One region of the Clostridium neuense genome, then DNA from elsewhere that is predicted to be linked to it. Evidence: riboswitches for the same ligand, from Rfam matches in the RefSeq annotation. Region 1 holds a riboswitch; the other holds the start of a gene.
The links. Region 1 has a riboswitch for cyclic di-AMP ahead of dapB (4-hydroxy-tetrahydrodipicolinate reductase). Riboswitches for the same ligand answer to the same signal wherever they lie in the genome.
Positions count from the first base shown of each region.

Region 2: linked by a shared signal. The riboswitch ahead of ACJDT4_RS01845 (cell wall hydrolase) and the one ahead of dapB (4-hydroxy-tetrahydrodipicolinate reductase) in region 1 are both predicted to bind cyclic di-AMP.

Region 1 is NZ_JBJIAA010000002.1:113,404-121,913, forward strand. It holds gene ACJDT4_RS02900 (AAA family ATPase) at 1-2,149, opposite strand, end outside; gene ACJDT4_RS02905 (exonuclease SbcCD subunit D) at 2,136-3,359, opposite strand; gene ACJDT4_RS02910 (potassium channel family protein) at 3,613-4,359, shown strand; gene dapB (4-hydroxy-tetrahydrodipicolinate reductase) at 4,454-5,281, opposite strand; cyclic di-AMP (ydaO/yuaA leader) riboswitch at 5,398-5,529, opposite strand; gene ACJDT4_RS02920 (SNF2 helicase associated domain-containing protein) at 5,771-8,510, opposite strand, start outside.
Region 2 is NZ_JBJIAA010000001.1:422,545-431,054, forward strand. It holds gene ACJDT4_RS01830 (CdaR family protein) at 1-852, opposite strand, end outside; gene cdaA (diadenylate cyclase CdaA) at 825-1,670, opposite strand; gene ACJDT4_RS01840 (hypothetical protein) at 1,951-2,943, shown strand; cyclic di-AMP (ydaO/yuaA leader) riboswitch at 2,995-3,115, shown strand; gene ACJDT4_RS01845 (cell wall hydrolase) at 3,119-3,694, shown strand; gene ACJDT4_RS01850 (NAD(P)/FAD-dependent oxidoreductase) at 3,748-4,608, opposite strand; gene trxA (thioredoxin) at 4,624-4,941, opposite strand; gene ACJDT4_RS01860 (5' nucleotidase, NT5C type) at 5,253-5,831, opposite strand; gene ACJDT4_RS01865 (tetratricopeptide repeat protein) at 5,909-7,126, opposite strand; gene ptsP (phosphoenolpyruvate--protein phosphotransferase) at 7,360-8,510, opposite strand, start outside.

The DNA of each region.
Region 1 (8,510 bases):
TTTCAAGTTCACACTTTAATTTTTCTAATTGAACATCACTTTGACTTTTAATGGTCACTTCTTTGCTGTACTCAATTTCAAAGGAATTCTTTTCCTCATTTAATGAATTTAATTTGCCTTCAAGTTCTGTTTTTTCTGTATTGAATTTTTCTAAGTTGGCTTTTAATTTTTCAAATTCACTTTCAAGCTCAGATATTGAATAAGCTTTAAATTCCTCTCCTAGTAAATTAATTTTGTTTTTATATTCTTCTAAATTATTTTCTTCAAGTTTAGTATTAGCCTGAAGATTTATAATCTCCGAATTTAAGTTTTCATATTTTAACTTACTCTTTTCTAAATTACTCTTAAATTCTTCAAGCTTATCTAAATCAACAATCTCTATATTTTCCGTAATATGATGGACAGCTCCGCATACAGGACAAGGCTCACCCTCAATTAAATTTTTTCTTAAAGTTTGTGCTAAATTTTCAGTTTCAATTTTACGTACATATTCTTCAATTTCTTTTATATTATTTTTTATAATTTCTTTTTCCACATCGAATTTGACGCACTTTTCTTTAGACAAATTTATATTTTCATTACATCTAGTTAGAGCTTTAGTATACTCCTCATACTTGCCCCACTTATCTTTTGCATCTGCTAGCTTCTTTTGAAGGTTTAAAAGTGTATCTTGATTTCCCGGGCAATTTTCATTTATCTTTTCTAACTTAGCTTTTATAACATTTAAAGCTTCATCCTTTTCTTTAATGCCTTTAGATAAAATTTCAGATTTTTTATTTGAAGCTTCTATAGTAAGCTTAACAGTTTCAATGTCCTTAACCAAACTACTTTTTCTCTTAAAACTATTTTTATAATCATTTAAAATAACTATGCCTTCATTAACCTTTTTCTTGTAGTCCTCTGAAATCTTTAATTCCTCTAGCTTTTTTTCTCCTCTGCCAATAGTACTAGCTGTTTTATCCATAGCAGCTTTATTGTCATCAATATCCTTTTCTGTCTTTTGTGCTGCTACTTCAAGACTCTTAGCTTCATTTTCCAAGACGATTTTTTCATTTAATAATCTATCCAATATGTTTTTTTCGGCTATGGCATCAATAACCTTCTGCTTTTTTACGCTTAATTCTGGTAATTCCCTATCCTTTTTTTCACTTATGTAATTAAAGCTTTCACTTATTTTTTGCTTATTTTCTTTTATAGCTATTATTCTATTTTTTAAACTTTCAAGTTTAATGTTTGAATTTTTTATATCCTGAATAGTCTTCTCATAACTATCAATGTAAGGTTTTACCTTAAGTGCACTCTCGCCTTTAATAACCTTAATTTGTTTTTCCTCAATTTCTGGTTCTTTCTTTTTAAGCTCTTCCTGTTTTAAAGCACTAACCTTAAATTCATCTTGAAGCTGCCACAATTCCTTAGCTTCATTAAACTTTTCTTCCGCAGCCTTAAGTTCCTTTTTATAAACTTCACAGTTTTCTTTACTTTCTAAAAGATTTTTATTAACTTCCTCAAGCTTTTCTTCGCTTATATCCTCATAACCTTTAAGCTGTCCCTCAAGTATATTTGATTTTTGTCTTTCCTCTTTTATTTTTGATAAAAGCTTATATGATAGTTCATCACCATACTTTTGAAGATTGAATAACCTTTCAAGCATGTTTCTTCTGTCTTTTCCCTCTAGTTTTAAAAACTCGCTGAATTTTCCCTGCGGCAGCACTACAGTTCTTGTAAAATCCTCCAGCTTAAGCCCTATTATCTCCTCACATTTTTCAGTTACAAGCTTTGCGCCCTCTTCAAGTATGTTTTCAGCTCCATCCGTTATATCCACTATTTTTGCAGACTTGCTTCTTACACTTCCCGTTCTGTTATCTCTTCTAAATTCTCTGTCTACTAAATACCTTTTCACTTCACTGCCTGATATTTGAAACTCATAGCTTACATTTAAACTGCTGCAATTAGTGTTCATATAATTTGAACTTTTTCTTGCCACTTCCCCATAAAGTGCAAGGGTGATTCCATCTAAAATTGAGGATTTTCCACTTCCAGTAGGTCCAAATATACCAAAAAGTCCTCTCTTAGTAAGCTTTTCAAAATCAATTTCTTGAGTTTCTATAAAACTATTTAATCCTTTTATTTTAAGTCTAATTGGCTTCATTTTCCCCCTCCTTATCAGATACAATGGATAAAAGCAAATCCACCACCTCTTCCTGTGGCTCAACTTTTCTTTCTTTTAAATAAAATTCTTTAAATATGTCTTTAAAGGACTTTTCCGAAAAACTGTTTACATCAAACTTTTCATCATCTTTTCCTACAATTTTAGGCATGATTTCAAGTATATCCTTTTTAGCGCTTTTCATTTTTTTTATTTCATCTTCTCCTATGTACCTATCCGTTGTTATCTCAAGATATACCCAGCAGTCCTTATCCTTATTTTCTTCGCACTTTTCAATGGCTGCCTCTATGCTTTCACACTTCCAAACTTCTATTGGTTTATAAACTTTAAATTCAACTTCTTCAATTTTGCACTCTTCATGAGCTTTTACATCCACAATAAAACATTTCTTTTTAAAATTAATTTCCTTCTTGTTGTATTGAAGCGGCGAACCAGAATACCTAGCCCTTTTACTTGTCCCTGGTACTAACTGAGGTTTATGTACATGTCCAAGTGCAATATACTGCGCCTTTTCTGGAAAGCAACCTCCATCTACAATAAAACTTCCACCAAGTTGAACATTTCTCTCTGAGCCTGCTTCTTCGCTGCCCATAGTAAAAAGATGTGACACTACAAGATTTATAGTATCATCTTTAAATCTCGAACCAAGCCTATCAAATAACGTCTTTATTCTATCTCCATAGGTTTTAGCTTTTTCTTCTTCCTCATCCATTTCACCGTACAAAACCTCATTTAATCTCTTTTCACTTGGATATGGCACTGTTAAAATTACAGCCTTTTCATCTTTTATTTGTATCTCAATAAATCCTTCTCCTGCTTCTAAAACCCTTGAGTTTCCATACTCACCAGTAGAAACTACAGATTTTGGAGTACCAACCATTATAATTCCATGATCTCTTGCAAGAGGCCCTGCTGCAACAAGTCTCTCTGGATTATCATGATTGCCAGCTATAACAAGGGTTGTCCTTTCACCACTTGCTGATATTTTTTTTAGTGTATCATAAAACATTTTCTCCGCTCTTGCAGGAGGGTTTGAATTATCATAAATATCTCCTGCAATAACCACCATATCTATATTATTTTCCTGTACAATTTCAACAAAATCCTTAAGAAAAGCTTCCTGCTCATCCATACGACTGCACCCTTCTAAATTTTTACCAAGGTGCCAGTCAGAAGTGTGGAGTATTCTCAATAAAATCAGCTCCCTTTATTTTTAATAATTCCTGAAAATTTTATGTTAGCTATTTTTTAATTTTTAAGTCATCTTTATAAATAAGCGTCAACAGAAAATTAACCTTCACTGTACTCTTCAAAAAAATTAAATGTTACTAAAAACATTTCAGCCTAATTTAAGGCTTGTATGTAATTTTTCTATTTTCTTACCATCATTTTAACACAAATATTTAAAAAAATGTTACGATATATATTACTAGGGGTGGTTTTTGATGGGCATTATGGATAAAAAACATTTAACTATAATTTATGAAACAGCTATGGCTTTCTTATCAATTATTGTGGCAGTAATACTTATACTCGATTATTCTATAAAATTATCAAAAGAAATTGTTTACTGCTTTAATATGATAGATAACTTAGTTCTCATAATATTTGCTTTAGATTATTTTATAAGACTCTATTTTTCCAAAAATAAAAAGAAATTTTTCAAAGAAAATATAATTGATTTAGTAGCTATTATCCCTTTGGGGGCTATATTTCAAGCATTTAGAATCGCTGATATTTTTAAGATACTTAAAATTTTTAGATCAATAGTTTTTTTTGCAAAATTTAGATCTCATATAAACAGCTTTATTAAAACAAATAATTTTGGTTACATAATTTTTATAACAATTTTTGTTTTATTTTTAGGAACAATAGGCATGCATTTGTCTGAAGGGATACCACTTGGTAACGCTCTTTGGTTAAGCTTTGTAACTATAACTACCGTTGGCTACGGTGATTTATCTCCTTCAACCACTTCTGGAAAACTTATTGCTGGATTTTTAATGATTACTGGAATAGGTTTTTTGAGTATGCTTACAGGTACAATATCAACTTATTTCCTATCCAAAAATAGAAACAAAAGTTATAAGTATCAAGTTATAGAAAACATTAAAGAAGAATTGGACAATTTTGATAAATTAAGTGATAAGGATGTTGACAATATATGTAAAGTTCTAAAATCACTTAAATAGATTTTTCTTCTAATTTAAATATATTCATTACAAAATCATACAAATGAAAAACGCACACAAATTTGCGTACGCTTTTTGTAGTTTTAAAATCACACTACATTTCTAATGCTGCTTCATCATTGCCCATATATAAATCTTTTATAACCTTTGATAAATTTAAAACATCATTCATTTCATAAAAACCTAACTTATCTTTAATAAAATCAGCTGCATAAAGTGCACCTGATGCAAAAACTTTTCTTGAAAACGATTCATGAGAAATTACAAGTTTATCATATTCTCCAGCGATTAACACCTCATGTTTTCCAACTATGCCTCCAGCACGAACTGAATTTATAGGTATATTTTTATCAGAAATATTTTTTCCTGTATAATTTAAACCGTTTTCTATTTCCTTAGCTATTTTTATAGCTGTACCAGACGGAATATCTTTTTTATTTTTATAGTGAATTTCAGAAATTTGAAAATCATAGTTATTCAATAAAATAGTTGCTAGCTTTGTTAGAATCATAAGTACATTTACACCTCGAGTTATATTGGGAGCATAGACTATTCCTGTATTATTAATTGAAGCCACTTTTTCTATCTTCTTTATCTCCAATTCTGAAAATCCTGTAGTACCAATAACCATATTAACCTTCATTTTTGACACTATATCCAAATTTTCCAATGTTGCTTTAGGAGTAGAAAAATCTATTACAACATCTGGTTTAGTTTTTAAAATTACATTTTCCAAATCATCTGCACTTTCCACTTTAACTCCAATTTTTTCATTTCCTGTTAATTGTCCTAAATCTTTGTGTTTTTTTAAGCTTCCTAAACTACATATGGCTGCTACAAGCTCCATATTTTCTTGTTCCATTATCATGCGTGCAACTTCTTTTCCTGTTTTTCCAATGCCAATCAAGCATACTTTTATCATAAAAATTCCTCCTTTAAAATAATAATTATGTTAATAAAAATAAGCTGTAGAGAAGTATCCACAACTTATTAACTGCATGTACAGCAAAAGAACATGGTCTTATTTTTGTACATACAAAAACCTCCCTTCAACGCTTACGAGATTAGCTGTCGGATTCGGGTAGAAAAGATTAACCCTACTTACCATATTTTGATAAGATTCACCCCTAATTTGGTTCTCCCGCTTAAACAATTCAGCGTTATAATTATTCATTTTTCACAATAATTTCCATTATCTATAAAAAAGCATATCATTTCAACATATGTATGTCAATATATATGTGTTTCTAATTTGTGAATATTAAGATAATTTGCACAAATAAACAATTAATTAAACATAAGAAATACAGCAAATAATACAAAGCAATAATGCTTTTTAAACTTGTTACTTATGCACTATTACTTCGCATTCACTGTAGTACAATAAATGTGAAATAAGTTTATCACATGATTATCTAAACAACTTCAAAATCTCTTCCTCATTTAAACTTGAAAGGTTCTCTCCATTAGAAAGCTCATCTCCTAAAAGGCTTTCTGCGAGCTTTTTCTTTTCCTTTTGCAAAATTACAATTTTCTCTTCAATAGTGCCCTTTGCAATTAATTTTATAACTTCAACTACGTTCTTTTGCCCTATCCTATGTGCTCTATCTGTTGCCTGATCTTCTACAGCTGGATTCCACCAAGGGTCAAAATGCACAACTACATCCGCAGAGGTTAAGTTAAGTCCAGTTCCCCCAGCTTTTAAGCTTATTAAAAAAACAGAATTTTGCCCAGAATTAAAGGCTTTAACCATTTCCATTCTCTTCTCTGATGGCACACTTCCATCGAGATAGCTGTAATCAAGATTTTCTACTTTTATTCTTTTAGCTATATTCTTAAGAACAGAGGTAAACTGTGAAAATATAAGCACTCTGTGTCCTTCATCTATGCTGTGAAGTAGAAGTTCCGTGAGTGCTTCAATTTTAGCACTTGTTCCTGTATAATTTTCCATAACAACAGATGGGTCAAGGCAAATTTCTCTAAGCTTTGTTATATAAGCAAGTATTTCTATCTTGCTGCTTTTAAATTCTTCTTCCTTAACCTTCTTTTCAATTAAATTAACTGCATGCTTGGCATAAGTAGCATAAACCTTCTTCTGCTTATCATCCATATCAACTGTCATTATCTTTTCTATTTTATCTGGAAGCTCTTTTACAACGTCCTTTTTCTTTCTTCTTAATATAAATGGCTTTATGAGCCTATTTAAATCCTCAATGACCTCTGGTTCTTCTTTAAGCTTTTTGTAGTATCTGACGCTGAATCTTTTTTCATCATATAAATATCCTGGCATCAAAAAATCAAATATAGACCAAAGCTCCATAACAGAATTTTCTATTGGAGTTCCAGACAGGGCAAATCTATTTTGGGATTTTACCTTTTTAACCGTTAATGCATTTTGTGAATGCGGATTTTTTATATACTGTGCTTCATCAATTATGCAGTAGTCAAATTCAATGCTGCTGTATAAATTTAAGTCACGCTTTAAAAGATTGTAAGTGGTTATAACTGCATCGTAAATTTTTATATTTTTAAGTATCTCTTCTCTTTCCCCTTTGCTGCCGTTTACTGTTGCAACCTTCATATCCGGTGCAAAGGTTTCAAATTCCTGCTTCCAGTTGTATACAAGGGAGGTTGGGACTACGATCAAAGACTTTTTTCCTAAGTTAGACAGCAAAAAGGCGATAGTTTGAAAGGTTTTTCCAAGTCCCATTTCATCTCCTAGTATTCCTCCAAAGCCAAGATAATCAAGAGTTTTAAACCAGTTAAATCCAACTTCTTGATATTTTCTTAAGCTGCCCTTTAAATTTTTAGGAACTTTAAAAGTCAATTCGTCTATATTTTTGAGCTTATCTCTTATTTTTTTAAGTTCACCTTTACCTTTAATATACCTAATTTTATTTTCTTCAAGATACTCGTAAGCATATATTCCTTTACTCTTAGATATTTCTAGGTGATTATCCTTTATTTCTTTTGGTGAAACCGCATCTAAAAGCTTTAGGAATTTTTTAAGTTCAAGCTGCTCTAAATCCAAAAATTCTCCACTTTTAAGCCTATAATATTTAATATTATCTCTAAAAGCCCTAAGTATTGCTGTTGTTTCTGCTGGAGGTACATCATCAATTTTGAACTCCATTTCAAAATAATTGTACTTTCCAGTCCTTATGTCCCCAATTATGCTTTTAGAATTAATATCTTTTATTCCCTTGAAGTTTTCAGAATAAAATACCTCTCCTAGTCTTTGAAGCCTATCAATTTCAGTTTTAAAAAATCTAAATATGTAAGCATCTCCCCACTTAAGATGGAATTTATTCTTTTCTCTTTCAAAACCAAGCGCCCTTACGGTTTCTAAAACTTCAGTTTCTTTTTTGGAATCCCTATATATAACTTTTTCTGTGCAATCTTCAAATATGTTAAATTCAAATTCTCCATATTTAACCTTTGTAGTAAGCACAACATCTTTCCCCGATTTATCAAAATAAAATTTAAATTCACTTTTCGCCATGACTACCTTATCTCTTACAGCTTTAGATAAATTTATATTTTGAGATAATAAATTTAATTTTGGAATAAGCTTTCTGAGCACTGCATCTTCCCTTGCTGCTGGAAGCATTATAGAGTTAACTTTATTAAATACACGAAAATATGGCTCTAATTTTTCACAGTATTCATAACTTGGAATATATATTGTAAGTCCATATAAAAATGCTGTGCCTTTTGAATTTAAAGTCAGAGGCATTCCTCCCGGCACTTCTAAGATATACTCATCATTTTTATTATTTATTTGAAAAGGCAAATCTGGATTACCTTCTACTATCTCAGCTTCAATGGTTCTAAATTTAAAACCTTCATTTAAATAAACTCTATGCTCCTTTATAGTTTCAAAAAATTCTCTTACAAGATAATCTGGTATATGTACGTATTTTCCATCAATAGCAAGCTTTTTATTTCTGCTTTTGTAGCCAGAACTCCCATCAATGTTTACAAGCATTTGAATGAAATCTATAAGCTTCTTATCCTTTGCCTCTAACTTTTGCTTCTTCAAATTTAATGTAAGATTTTTACCATAGGTTATTGGTACATTGTGATAAATAGCTGCAAGAAAACTATTTATATCCTTCAGCACATACAAGGTGCCAGAATTCATTGAGTGA
Region 2 (8,510 bases), on a different contig from region 1:
TTCTGTATCCCCTGTTATGCTGCTTAAATCAACCTCTTCTGTATCTATACTATTTATATCTGCAAGTTCGCTTTCACTTCCTATTACATCTACATAGTTTTGCTCAGGATAAACAGATTTTATACTTATTTTCGATGAAGGCTGCCCTTTAGTCTTTACATTTACAGCCACACTTTTAGCTTTTCTTATAGGTACACTGACATTTATGGTGCCAGGCTGTACCTTAACATCACTTATAAGATTCCCCTTAGCATCAACTGGCTGAGGTACAACCTTAAGCTCCGCATCACTGGTTAAATTGCTTACATTTACATTAACCTCTACATGATCTACTAACTGTATATTTTTTGCCGGACCACTTACAGTTACATTTCTTGGATTAACGGTAGCATCTGATGAGTAAAGCCCTATTTGAGGTCTGCCTTGTATGTTTGTAGTTACAGGAACAGTTTTTTGTGTGTACTCATCTAAATTAATATCAACCCATAAACTATCTGTCTGCACCACATTTATATTATCAGGATATTTTTCAATTTTTACAGGTATTCTGTTATCACCCTTCTTTAAAGCATAAGAGCTTAAATCTGCAACTAATTTAAAATCACTGGCCTTAACTGAATATACATCCATTGCATTGCCTTTTATTGTTAGATTTATATTAAAGTTTTGATTTGGTGAAAGGACAAGATTATTTTGTTTGAGCAAATCCTGATTCAAAACTTGTACCGTAACATTTTTAATCTTATATGTTTTTATAGGATTTTCATAATTATTTATATAAAGCCATAGACAAAAAGAAGCTATTAAACAGGCTATTCTTATAACTATTTGTTTTTTCCCGCTTTTCTCCATCTTTTCACCTTCTCCTTTAAAGCCGTTTTTCTGCTATATCTAATCCTTATTATCCTCATTAATATAGCTTTTAATTTTTCCTTACTATAATCTCTAGTTAATTTCCCATTTATAGCAAGAGATATGTTTCCAGTTTCCTCAGATACTATTATTACAAGTCCATCTGAGTTTTCCGATATGCCAATTCCTGCTCTATGTCTTGTTCCAAGCTTTTTATTTAAATCATTATTTGAAGTAAGTGGTAAAAAACATCCCGCTGCTGCTATTCTGCCATTTCTTATTATAGTAGCTCCATCATGTAAAGGTGTATTTACAACAAATATATTTTCTAAAAGTGCCGCCGAAACTATTGCATCTATCTTTGTTCCTGTACTTATTATATCCTCTAATCCAGTTTTTTGCTCTATTATAATAAGTGCTCCAGTTTTTTGTTCTGATAGGTTCCCAACACTGTTTACAATTTCATTTATTATCTTTTCATATTCTGCTTCATTTTCAAGTATATGATTTTCATTAAAAGCACTTCTGCCTAATTGTTCAAGTGCTCTCCTTATCTCAGGCTGAAATATAATGATTATAGAAAGAACACCTATTGTTATTGTTCTTTGCAATATCCAATTTAACATTGTAAGGTGCAAAAAATCGCTTATTGGAATTAAAAGTATAATTAAAAGTATTCCTTTTAAAAGCTGTACTGCTCTTGTTTCTTTTATAAGCATGTAACCTTTATAAAAAATGTATGATACCACGATAATATCCAGCACAGACCAAATTGTCATTCCTTTGATTGCGCTGTTTGCAATATGCATAAACTCCATATTTTCACCTCCTGTTCTTAATTTTTTTAACTTAATTGTAAAAAACATGATTGAACAAGCCTTAAAAAGTTCAGTAAATTCATATATATAATTATACACTACGTAAAGTTATTATAGTATAGCGAAATTATTATTTAAAATACCTTTTACAATTTTGCATTACCTTTTTCATATAATTCACAATCTTTTCCATAAAGTGTAATGCAAAAATTTATTCTTCATATAATCTTACTATAGGAGAATGTAAAAAATATAGATAAGCATTTAGGGAGGAATTATTATGAATATCAAGTCCATAAAACCAAAAACTCTTTTGTACATACTGCCTATCCTTGCAATAGTATTCTTAACAATTTTTATAGTTTATAGTCTATTTAATGTAAATAAGTATACCTCTAGTGAAAAAGCAATAGAAGGGATAACAAAGGAAATAACAAAGTTAAATGAGGCATCCTCAAACTTAAATTCAAAGGAACTAGATTCAAAGCAAACCGGAAAAGATATAGGAAAAATATCAGCTTCATTAACTGCAGAAGCTAATAAATTATCCAAGCTAAGCATAAATGATAAATATAAAATGGTAGTTTCCGATTTAAAGAACGGAATTAAAAACAACATTTTATTGTACAAGCAGCTTCAGTCCTGTGTAAACAATCCAGATGCTCCAGATATAGATACTGCAATGACATCACTTAATACTTACAGAGATTTATCCACAAAATATTATTCTAAAATTACAATAAACAATAAAAAGTTTTCTCTTCCCTCTGCTACTTTAAAATTTATAGATGCCTTTCAAACTTACTTTAGCGTAAGAAAAAGAACAAAAATTGATAAAAGCTTCCAAGCCTCAATGAGTAGTGATTTTGATATCACTATGGATAATGTGTGTGATCAATTTAAGCTTATAATGACCGATTTTTCTGACTATGCTACTAAGGCGAGAAAAAAGATAATAAGTTATGATTATGCTTTTGATAAAATAAGTAAAAACGATGCTGAATTTGTAAATTTAAAAAATAATTTTCAAAACATATCTGTTCCTTCAGGTAGACTTGAATCCTATAAAGCTTTTAACTTAGTTTTAAATGATTATATTTCTTATATGAATTATTTTACTTCTGCATTAAACTATGAGGCAAACTTAAAAGACAATGATTCGGCTTCCTATAAAGTAAATGATATATATAGTCAGTCTAAAGATGCTTTTAAAAAAGTTGATACAGACTATAAAAACTTTGAAAAAAAATACATTTCAGAAAAAAACAAATAAATTTTCTTTATTTTATTTTAACTCATGAATTATTTTTATGTTTTTGTGCATAATATCAATAGCCTAAGTTTAACAAAAACGGGGAAACCAAGTTTTGGGGTGAATCACATTTATGTGTAGGTTATGCCTTTACCGAACCCGTCAGCTAACCTCGTAAATAAAAGGAGGAAATTTAATGAAAAAAACTTTTTGGGCTATTGTTGTATTTATTCTTGTGGGAAGTTTTATATTTTCAAATCCCGTAAAAGCATTTTCACCAATTAAGGAGGGTTCAAAAGAGTATAAACTTTTACAATTTAAAAACAATACTAATGCAAAAAATTTGTATGATGAAAAGGTTGATGCAGTACAGGTTTTTAACTTTAACGGTCAATCAATTTACATTACAAATAAAGATGTAGACTTAATGGCTAAAGTTGTATACGCTGAAAGCTGCTCTGAACCTTATGAAGGTAAAGTTGCAGTTGCATCTGTAATTTTAAACAGACTTCAAAATCCGGAGTTTCCAAAATCGGTTACAGATGTTGTTAAACAAAAGTATGCTTTTTCCTGCGTCAAGGATGGAGACATTCCAGTAACACCAACCAAAGAATGTTACTCCGCAGTATTTGATGCTTTATCAGGAAAAGATCCTACTCCAAAAGCAATTTACTTCTATAACCCACAGTTATCAACATCCTCATGGATGAATAATATAAAAAAGTATAATGTAAAAATTATAGGCAAACATGTATTTTTTGTAGTACCTTAAAATACATTAAAGAGTAGTGTTTAGAAGTTCATTCTTAACTCTACTCTTTAATTTTACTCTCTATTCTGGTTTAAATATTCTACTGCATTAAGCGCAGCAACTTGACCTTCACCAGCTGCCTTCATATATTGATAAGGCCTTCCAGTGCAATCTCCTGCCGCATAACATCCTTGAATGTTAGTTTCCATTTTTCTGTTAACCTTAATATGCTTATCTTCCATTTCAAGTCCTGGGACAAGTTGTTCCGGAGGAGCACTATCCTTTAATACAAAAACTCCATCAGTAGCTATCTCTGTAGATCTCAAAATTAGCTTTTCAACTTTATTCTGTCCTATAATTTCAACAGGAGAATCCTTTACAAGCTCTATATTTGAGTTAAGCTGATATTCATCCTTATACATAGGAACATAATATACTTTAGATGCAATTTCACTTACATAGTTAGCTTCACTTTCAGCTTCCTTATTATAGCCTATTATTGCAACAATTTTTTCTTTATAAAGTGGTGCATCACACGTAGCACAGTATCCTACACCTCTTCCAAGAAGTATATCCTCTCCCTTTACTGGTTTTGTATGTTCCATTCCAAGGGCAAGAATTACTGTTTTGGCTTCATAGTTCTCCTTACTTGTCATAATTGAGAAATACTCACCCATAGCGTATATGTTATTGACTTTTTCCGCATTTATAGCTATATCCATTTTATCTATATGCTCTTTAAATTTATTTTTAAGTTCAGTACCTGGTAATCCAAAAAAGCCTAAGTAGTTATTAATTTTAGGTGCTAAAACTAAGCTCTTACTTAAATTATCATTTCCAAAAACTATCGTCTTCTTATTTCTAATTTTTGCATTAATGGCAGCTTCTAATCCTGCTGGTCCACTGCCAATAATAGCTATATCGTACCTATCCATATTGCTATACCAAATTTATATGTGTTTTTCTATTTCACTTATTATTGATTGCTTTGGTCTAAAACCAACAAGTGTATCTACAGGATTTCCGTTTTTAAAGATCATAACTGTTGGTATACTTGCAATTCCAAATTTACTTGCTGTATTTGGATTATCATCTACATTTACTTTTACAAACTTAGCTTTTTCGCTTAATTCTTCAGATGTTTCATCTATAACTGGTCCAAGCATTTTGCAAGGTCCACACCATGGGGCCCAAAAATCAACTACTACTAATTTTTCTGGTTCAGATACTTCACTTTCAAAATTTAAATCTCCTATTTCTTTTACCATAATTTATTCCTCCTTATATACCCCCATAGGGTATGCTCTTATTTATATATTTTACCACTTAATAGTACAAAGTCAATAATTTTTTCCTTAGAGGTTTAACTTATGCTTTTATTATACGGTACAAAGTTAAAGTTATACATGCATCACAAAAAAATTTAATGCACAATTCACAACTAATGAGGATTTTCCTCCATTTCACTACAAAAAATTTTTAAATATAATTTTTGCAGTGTTAACGTAGAAAAATACCTCTTAATTATGCTTTGTGCATTTTATTTTTAAATATATCATATTGCTTTTCACCACAGAAGTTAAATTGCATTTTCAGCCAAAATTAAATTGTTAACTGCATCTTCAATATCAATCCAATCATAAACTCGTATTATATTGTGATGTGATATTTTTCTATTATATGTTGTATCTATCAAAAACACTTTAAACCCTGCATTTGAAAGTTCCTCTGCATTATAAGGATTATCTTCAATAAAGACATCACATTTGAGTTCCTTAGCCTTTTTTACCTTATGATGTGTTCCTAATACAAATAATCTATCAAATTTAATATTTTTTCTATTTAAATAGGAAAAAGTGAGCATTTCAAGAGACTTCTCTCTAGCTGTTACAAAGAATACATTGTTGCTTAAATAAAACTTGTTTATTACATCCCTTGCTTTAAATCTTAATACATCTTTACTGTGATATTTAAATTTGTATTTTTCATAAAATTCATCATAATCACTTTGTGAAATTCCAATAACTTTTGAATACTCATATTGTGTAAAATCTTCATGCCTAACTATTTTATTAAAATGTTCAGCAGTTTTATCAAGCCAGTAATATGGATTGGTCAAGGTTCCATCAATATCAATACAAATATTTAAATTTTTCATATACAACTCTCCTTGTACAAAATTATATTTATATTGATATTATATTATTCTTATATTAAAGCCTCATTAACTTAATGTTAATTTGAAATTATGTTTTTTATTATAGAATTATTGTATATGGAATTTGGATAGCTATTTACAAGATTGCTTGCATAATTCTTAGCCTTTCCCTTATCTATATCTTTATAAATAACAGCAAGCTCATATAAAACAGTTTCTTCATAGCTCCCCGTTTTATAATTCGAATCATACAGTGTATAATATTTTATTGCGTTTTCTATATCACCTGAATTTTTATATGAAGTAGCCATAAAATATATTATATCCTTGTATAAATAATTGCTGCTTCCATAAGCATATGCTTTTAAAAAGTACTTTTCTGCATTTGCATAATCGCTTTTCTTAGCGTAACTACTTGCTGTTCCATAAAAATATGCTACTCCATCATTTTTAAGAATTTCTAAAGCTTTGTTAAGTATAACCTTGTCATTTATCCTAACATCTTTATCTTTAAAATTTTCTTCATAATAATATATTTTTTCATAGTCCTTATTGTTTATTGCATTCTGAAGTTCTGCCTCATCAAACTTAATTTGAGTTTTTACTTCCTTCTTTACTACCTTTTTGTTTTCTTTTTTAACAACCACTTTCTTTGGCTTTTTTAAAGAAACCTTAGGGGTATTTCTTAAATGTCTATTGTATATGTATATACTTCCTAAAACAATTAAAACTACTAACAAGGCTGCAGCTGCTGGTTTAAATAAAAGCCTAAAATTAAAATTTTTCTTTATAGCTCCAATATCCTCTAAATTTCTTTTGGTCTCAAGAGCCTTTTCATTTGTCTTATCTAGTTTTAATACCTTTTCCAAATACCTATTAGCTTTATCATAATCTCCCTGCTTCACAGCACATATGGCAATATTGTTACTTACATTTATAGAATTATAATCACTATTTTCACATCTCTTAAGCAATTCTACAGCTTCATTTATCTTCAATTTTTCTATACATTTTAAAGCTTTTAAAAAATATTGAAATAGCCTTTCATCGTTATCAATCCCTTGAAGATATTTTTCTGCTGCTTTATCTTTATTAACCTTCCAGTTAAGCTGCCATATTTTTTTAGCTTCCTTTAAATCTCCTTTAAGATAAAAGATTAGACCTTTAAGATCCATGGCCGCTTTATTCCGTGCATCCTCAGCTATACTTTTTTCACATACTTCAACTGCCTTATCAATTTTTCCACTTTCAAAAAGTGATAATGCTTTTTTATAAAGTTTATTAGACTTATTCATGTAATCACCCTTGTTCTATGTATAAATTTCACAAAAGATATTTCCCTATGTATTGTTATCGCCACTTTTTCAGTTTACTTCACAATTATACTTTATATTTTTGAAAGTGTCATCTAAAGGTCTTCTATATTTAAAGCTTTTATTGTATTCTAGTAAAAAAATTGGAGCAAACAATATGATTATTGCCTACTCCATTTATATATATATATATTTAGTAATATAATGCAATCATTTTAAGCTTTCATTATTAATTCTTTTGCAGTAAGAATAGATGAAGCACTCATTGAGAACTCATCAAGTCCATATTCAACAAGAGTTGGTATTGCCTTTTCATCTCCAGCCATTTCTCCGCACATTCCACACCATTTTCCTTCTTTATGTGCTGATTCTATAGTCATCTTTATTAACTTTAGAACTGCAGGATGCATTGGATTGTATAAATATGATACTTTTTCATTCATTCTGTCTGCTGCAAGTGTATATTGAATCAAATCATTAGTTCCAATACTAAAGAAATCAACATGCTTTGCAAGTTCTTCTGAATTTACTGCTGCTGCAGGTATTTCAACCATTATTCCTGTTTCAAGGTTTTCATTAAATGATTTTCCTTCTTTAGTAAGCTCATTCATACACTCTTTTAAAACTTCTTTTGCTTCAAGGAATTCCTCAAGTGAAGAAATCATTGGGAACATTATCTTTAAGTTTCCATAAACTGATGCTCTTAAAAGTGCTCTTAATTGAACTTTAAATATATCTTTTCTTCCAAGGCAAAGTCTTATTGCTCTAAAGCCAAGGAATGGATTCATTTCTTCTGGAAGTGGAAGGTATGGTAATTTCTTATCTCCACCTATATCAAGAGTTCTTATAACAACAGGCCTTTTACCCATTTTTTCTACAACATGCTTATATGCTTCAAATTGTTCGTCTTCTGTAGGCATTGATTCTCTATCCATATAAAGAAACTCTGTTCTAAATAATCCTACACCGTCTCCACCGTTTGCTAAAACAGCTTCTACATCTTTAGCCTTTCCTATGTTTCCACAAACCTCTACTCTTTTACCTGCTTTTGTTGTTGTTTCTATACTTATAAGCTTTTTAAGCTCTTCTTGCTTCTTTTCAAATTCTTCTTTTCTAGCAGTGTATTCACTTAAAGTTTTTTCATCTGGATTTATTATAGCTTCTCCTTCAATTCCATCAACTATAACTGTATCTCCATTTTTAACTGAAGAAACTATATCCTTTAAACCAACTATAGCTGGTATTTCTAAAGTTCTAGCCATTATAGCGCTGTGAGAAGTTCTACCGCCTATATTAGTTAAGAATGCAACAACCTTATCTTTGTCAAGCTGTGCAGTGTCTGAAGGTGTCAAATCATTTGCAACCA